Linked DNA regions of Hyalangium gracile. The protein of the gene in region 2 interacts with the protein of the main gene of each other region in a pairwise test. Links are inferred from orthologs where the notes say so. Each region holds a gene or a part of one and is shown on either strand. Other genes may lie near its edges.

What was found.
Region 1: the proteins of KY572_RS30505 (region 2) and KY572_RS28605 interact in binary tests that used the Escherichia coli proteins (3 or more experiments, as listed by UniProt). The link is inferred for Hyalangium gracile from one-to-one orthologs.

The regions. Positions count from the first base shown.
Region 1 is NZ_JAHXBG010000015.1:197,170-200,464, reverse strand. The notes cover bases 314-3,295. They hold KY572_RS28605 (citrate synthase), read right to left. Parts: upstream 2,466-3,295; coding sequence 1,161-2,465; downstream 314-1,160. Other genes in these bases: KY572_RS28600 (3-phosphoshikimate 1-carboxyvinyltransferase), read right to left, coding at 2,549-3,295; KY572_RS28610 (AMP-dependent synthetase/ligase), read left to right, coding at 314-1,080. Also shown: more of KY572_RS28610, read left to right, coding at 1-313.
Region 2 is NZ_JAHXBG010000017.1:154,043-157,300, forward strand. What follows is about bases 59-3,003. They hold KY572_RS30505 (lipid kinase), read right to left. Parts: upstream 2,058-3,003; coding sequence 1,059-2,057; downstream 59-1,058. Other genes in these bases: KY572_RS30500 (MBL fold metallo-hydrolase), read left to right, coding at 59-1,056; KY572_RS30510 (HAD family hydrolase), read right to left, coding at 2,082-2,798; KY572_RS30515 (hypothetical protein), read right to left, coding at 2,857-3,003. Also shown: more of KY572_RS30500, read left to right, coding at 1-58; more of KY572_RS30515, read right to left, coding at 3,004-3,258. UniProt on the Escherichia coli protein: In vitro phosphorylates phosphatidylglycerol but not diacylglycerol; the in vivo substrate is unknown.

The DNA.
Region 1 (3,295 bases), on a different replicon or contig from region 2:
TTCTTCGCGGACTCCTTCGAGGCGGTGCCGGAGAACCTGAAGGAGGCGCGGCCCACCTTCTTCTTCGGCGTGCCCCGCGTGTGGGAGAAGTTCAAGGCGAAGGCGGAGAAGGGGATGCAGGAGCAGCCGGCGGTGCGCCAGAAGGTGCTGGCGTGGGCGCGCGGCGTGGCCACGCGCTACCACACGCTGGCGCTGCGCCACGAGAAGGTGCCCCTGGCGCTGGAGGCGCAGTACCGGCTGGCCCAGCGCCTGGTGTTCGCGCCGCTGCACCAGCGCATCGGCTTCGACAAGGTGGAGTACTTCTCCGTGGGCGCGGCGCCCATCGGGCGGGACGTGCTGGACTTCTTCGCCTCCATCGACATCGTCATCCGCGAGGTGTGGGGCATGTCCGAGCTGACGGGCCCCGCGACGATCAACACCGTGGAGGCCACCAAGCTGGGCAGCGTGGGGCGGCCCATGGTGGGCGTGGAGGTCCGCATCGCCGAGGATGGGGAGATCCTCGTGCGCGGCGGCAACGTGTGCCACGGCTACTACAAGGACGCCAACGCCACCGCGGAGCTGCTGGAGGATGGGTGGCTGCACACCGGGGACGTGGGCATGCTGGACGGCGAGGGCTATGCCCACATCACCGGCCGCAAGAAGGAGATCATCGTCACCTCCGGCGGGAAGAAGTCGGCGCCCGGCAACATCGAGACGCTGCTCAAGGCCGTGCCGCCGGTGAGCCAGGCCGTGGTGATTGGTGATCGGCGCAACTACCTGGTGGCGCTGCTGACGCTGGACGCGGAGGCCGCGCAGGCGCTGGCCCGGGAGAAGGGCTGGCCCACGGAGCCGGCCGCGCTGGCCAACGAGCCGCGGCTGCACCAGTACCTGGAGCAGGCCATCGAGCGGGACGTCAACCCGAAGCTGGCCCGCTTCGAGACGATCAAGCGCTTCAAGATCCTCCCGAAGGACTTCTCCATCGACGCGGGGGAGATGACGCCCAGCCTGAAGGTCCGCCGCGGCATCGTGGAGAAGAAGTACGCCGCCGACATCGAGTCCCTGTACGCGGAGAGCGCTTCCTCCGAGGCCCAGGCGGGCTGAGGGCCCTGAAAGCAAAAGGGGCGGGGGACCGAAGTCCCTCGCCCCTCTCGTGCCTCAGGCCGTGGCCTGGCGCGCCGGCACTACTTGGTGGCGGTGCGCTTGTCCATGGAGACGTAGTCGCGGCGCTTGGAGCCCGTGTAGACCTGGCGCGGCCGGGCGATCTTCTGCTCCGGATCCTTCACCATCTCCTCCCACTGGGCGCACCAGCCGACCGTGCGCGGGATGGCGAAGAGGACGGGGAACATCTCCACCGGGAAGCCCATCGCCTCGTAGATGAGGCCCGAGTAGAAGTCCACGTTCGGGTAGAGCTTGCGCTTGACGAAGTACTCGTCCTGCAGGGCGATGCGCTCGAGCTCCACGGCGATGTCCAGCAGCGGGTTCTTGCCCGTCACGTCGAACACCTCGTCCGCCACGCGCTTGATGACCTTGGCGCGCGGGTCGTACGACTTGTAGACGCGGTGGCCGAAGCCCATCAGCTTCTTCTCGCCCTCGCCGCTCTTCACCGCCTTGATGAAGTCGGGGATCTTCGAGACGTGGCCGATCTCGCGCAGCATGCGGAGCACGGCCTCGTTGGCGCCGCCGTGCAGCGGGCCGTAGAGCGCGCCGATGCCCGCGCTCACCGCCGAGTACGGATCCACCTCGGAGGAGCCCACCGTGCGCACCGAGGTGGTGGAGCAGTTCTGCTCGTGGTCGGCGTGGAGGATGAAGAGCAGGTCGAGCGCGCGCTCCAGCGTCGGGTGCACCTTGTAGGTGGCCGTGCCGATGCGGCGGATCATCGCCAGGAAGTTGGCGACGTAGGACAGATCATTGTCCGGGTAGATGTAGGGCAGGCCCATGCTGTGCCGGAACGAGAAGGCGGCAATGGTGGGCATCTTGGCGATGAGCCGGGTGATCTGGATGCGGCGGCTCTGCTCGTCCTTGGTGTTCTTGGCGTCCGGGTAGAAGCCGGAGAGCGCCGCCACCGTGGAGGCCAGCATGGACATGGGGTGCGCGTCGTAGCGGAACCCGTCCATGAAGGTCTTGATGTTCTCGTGCACGTACGTGTGGTGCGTCACGAGGTGGATGAACTGCTCGAGCTCCTTCGGGGTGGGCAGCTCGCCGTTGAGCAGCAGGTAGGCCACCTCGAGGAAGGATGACTTCTCCGCGAGCTGCTCGATGGGGTAGCCGCGGTACTCCAGGATGCCCTTGTCGCCGTCGATGTACGTGATGGCGCTGCGACAGTTGGCGGTGTTCAGGAACGCCGGGTCGTAACCCATCAGACCGAAGTCTTCCTCACTGACCTTGATCTGCCTGAGCGCGTGAGTGCGAATACAGCCATTCTCGATCGGGACTTCGTACGTCTTCCCGGTCCGGTTGTCCGTGATCGTCAGCGTGTCCTTGGGCATGGGCGGGAGATTTCACGGGGACCCAAGTGCTTTCAACAAAAAAGATCACCCCTTGCCTGCTCCCGACACTGCGACTTGAAGGATCATTCAGATAGGCGTACACCCACCCGTTCCACCTGCCTCCAGAAACCGGGAAAGCTCTTCTCCACGCACTCGGGTCCGGTGAGCGTCAGGCGGGCTCCCGAGAGGATGGAGAGGGTGGCGGACACCATGGCGAGCCGGTGGTCGCCTCGGCTGTCCATGGCGAAGTGGGCCGGAGGGGCCTTGGGAGGCGTGATGGTCAGCGTCTCACCCTCCAGGGTGGTGGTTCCCCCGTAGGCGGACACCAGGGTGCGGATGCCCTCCAGCCGGTCACTCTCCTTGAGGCGGAGGATGCCCACGTCCGTCAGGGTGGACGGGCGCGGCAGCACGCAGGCGAGCGCGGCCAGGGTGGGGAGCAGGTCCGGGCACTCCTTGCCGGAGGCCACCAGCCCGTCGCGCGCCTGCCCCTCCATGCGCATGGACAGGTCCGGCCCCGGGACGGGAGTGAGGCCCGCGGGCTGCACCAGGCGCAGGATGGCCTGGTCCGGGTGGGCGCTGGAGGGGTCGGCCCGCTCCACGCTGCCGCCGGTACGCCAGGCGATGAGGAGCAGGTAGCCCAGCGAGGACCAGTCTCCCGGCATGGGCGGGGCGCTCTTGGAGGCCTGGTGGGCCGTCACCGTGAAGCGCGAGCCGCTCTCCTCCACGGTGAAGCCGAAGCGCCGCAGCCACGAGACGGTGAGCTCCAGGTAGCCGGCGCTCGTCAGCGTGCCTTGAATCTCCACGCTCCAGGGGCGGTGCTCGCGCAGGAA
Region 2 (3,258 bases):
GGCGCCGAGGGCGAGCGCCGCGCGCGGATGAAGGGCTCACCGCAGTGGAAGGACGGCCACTTCGAGAACCCGCAGCCGCTCATGAATGACTTGTGGGGCTCCCTGGTGGCCCTGAAGGATGCCAGCCCCGACGTGAGCCCCCGCGAGCCGATGCCCACGGTGGCCGGCGATGCCCAGCGGTTCGGGACTCCTCCCAGCTCGGGCCTGCGCGTCACCTGGTTCGGGCACTCGTCGGTGCTGGTGGAGATCGACGGCCACCGCGTCCTCACGGATCCGGCGTGGAGCGAGCGCGTCTCGCCCCTGAGCTGGATTGGCCCGCGGCGCTGGTACTCCCCGCTCGTCGCGCTGGGGGAGCTGCCGTCGATCGACGCCGTCGTCATCTCCCACGACCACTATGATCACCTCGACCACGGGACGATCGCGGCGATGAAGGACTGGAACACCACCTTCATCGTGCCGCTGGGGATTGGCGCGCACCTGGCCTCCTGGGGCGTGCCCGAGGCGCGCATCGTCGAGCTGGACTGGTGGGAGCGGACCCGAGTGGGCGGGCTGGAGATCGTCTGCACGCCCGCGCGCCATGCCTCGGGGCGGTTCCTGACGGACAAGGATGGGACGCTGTGGGCCGGCTACGCGCTCATCGGCCCCAGGCACCGGGCGTACTACTCGGGTGACACGGGCCTGTTCCCGGCGATGAAGGACATCGGCGAGAAGCTGGGGCCCTTCGACGTGACGATGATCGAGGTGGGCCAGTACCACCGCGCCTGGCCCGACTGGCACATCGGTCCCGAGCAGGCGGTGCGGGCCCACCAGATGGTCCGGGGCCGGGTGCTGCTGCCGGTGCACTGGGGGCTGTTCACCCTCGCCATGCATGGCTGGACCGAGCCCATCGAGCGCGTGCTTGCGGCGGCCAGCAGCGCGGGCCAGAGCATCATCGCCCCCAAGCCCGGGCAGAGCGTCGAGCCGAGCGCGCCGCCCGCCGTCGAGCGGTGGTGGCCGGAGGTGCCCTGGCAGACGGCGGCGCAGCACCCCATCGTCTCCACCCAGGTGGAGCCGTAGGCTCAGTGCGTCGTGGGCTCTGGCGGCGCCGGGGCGTAGACGCGCAGCGCGGAGGGCACCAGCTCGAAGAGCATCGGCGTGCGGCCGATGAGCTCTCCGTCCGCGTTCACCTCCTCGACGGGCTCCGTCTCCACGTACAGCCGGGAGGTCCGCAGGTAGGTGACGGCCGGGTGCTCCACGTGGTCCCCGCGCCGCAGGGACATGGCCACGCGCGCCAGCGTCGCGAGATCCTCGATCTGTCCCAGGCCCGTGCCCTCCCGGCCCGACTCCGCGGAGGGCGCGGTGATGGCGTACACGTGCAGCCGGCGATCATCCAGCGCCGCGTCCGGAGCCACGACGTTGCCCGCGCCGTGGTAGCGCCCGTTGCCCACCACGAGCTGCAGCGCATCCAGCTCGAGCGACTGCGAGTCCGCCTTCATCCTCACGCGGAACGGCTGGTGCTCCCAGAGCTGGGAGACGGCGGCCACCGGGTAGGCGAGCTTGCCGATGCGCTGCTTGATGCGCTTGGTCAGCCGCTTGGCGATGGCCGTGGCCAGGCCCATGCTGGCCGCGTTGAGGAAGGGCTTGCCGTTGGCCAGCCCCACGTCCACGCGCGCCGTGTAGCCCTGGGCGATGACGTCGCAGGCGGCCTCCAGCGAGGGCGGGATGCCCAGCGAGCGCGCGAAGTCGTTGCCCGTGCCCATGGGCAGCACGCCCAGGGACACGTTCCGGCCGAGCAGGTGGGACACCGCGCCGCTCACCGTGCCGTCTCCGCCGCCCACGAGGATGCGCCGCACCCCGTGCTCCACGGCTTCGTTCAGCAGGCGCGGCAGCCAGTCGGGGTTGGTGAGCGCATGGCTGCCGAGCAGCGGCACGCCTCGGGCGGCGAGCGCCTCCCGGGCCAGCTGGAAGGCTTCCTTCCCCGAGCGGGACTTCGTGTTCACCACCAGCATCGCGGGCCCCTCATCGAGGGTGCGGCGGCGCGGTGGCGCGATGAGCGCTGTTTCCAGTGGATCCTCCATGAACGAGACCCTGCCTCCTGCGGCCTAGCGGGACTCCTCGTCCTCGGGAGCCGCGGGCATGCCCGCCTCTCCCCAGGGCCAGGTGCGCGGAGACTCCTCGAAGCGAGCGAGCAGCTCCGCCGGATCCTTCATCAGCACCCGGCAGCCGGCCGCGCGCAGATCCTCCGGCGAGAAGCCGCCGCACAGCACGCCCACGGTGGGCAGGCTCAGCTTGCCCGCGGCCAGCGCGTCATACGGCGTGTCTCCAATCACGACGGTGGCGCTCACGTCCGGGCTGCCCAGCCGCTTCATCGCCGCGGCGAAGATGTCCGGGTGGGGCTTGCTCTTGTCCACCTCGTCCTTGCTGGTGGCCTCCTCGAACAGCCCCTTGAGGCGGCACAGCTTGATGTAGTGCTCGAGCTCCTCCTGCCTGGCGCTGGAGGCCAGGGCGACGCGGCGCCCCTCCTTGTGCAGGCGCTGGAAGAGCTCGCGCACCTTCGGGAAGGGGCGGATCTTCGGCAGGAAGTCCTTGAGGAAGAGCTGGGAGCGGTACTCCTCCAGATCCTTGCCGAACTGGGCCAGCTCCTCGTCGTTGAAGAAGACGGGGATGAGCTGATCGGCGCCCTTGCCGATCTGGCTGCGCACGTGCGCGAAGGGCACATCCCGGCCGAACTCCAGGAAGGCCCGACGCCAGGCCTCGGCATGCTCGTCCACCGAGTCCACCAGCGTCCCATCCACGTCGAAAATGACGTTCTGCACCATCCCCCGTACCTCCGGACAGGAAGGTGGGAACGGAAGGGCCAGCGGGCAACCCGGAGGGCTATTTCCCCGCGGAGTCCACCAGTGTCTTCGTCTGCACCTCGTAACCCTCGGGCGCCACGAGGGTGAAGGTGTCATTGGGCAGCGTCGGGTTGAGCTCGACGGTGGACAGCGTCGTCTCGCCAACCTTCTCGCCCTTGACCCAGCGCGAGAGCTGCTTGGGGACGCAGAGCTCGATCGCCTTCTCGCAGTGCTCCTCCTCCAAGCGCACCTCCATGGCGGTGCCGTCGGCCAGGCGCGTCTGCTTGCCCAGGAAGTCCAGCGAGGGCCAGCGCAGCGTGTACGCCACCTCGAGCTGCTCGGCGGCCACCTTGCCGGTGAGCTCCACGGCCTCCGGGGCGCGCGGGTGCGAGGTGCGCTTCACACGCACGCTCGAGGGCAGCAGCGGGGCGCGGAAGCCCTC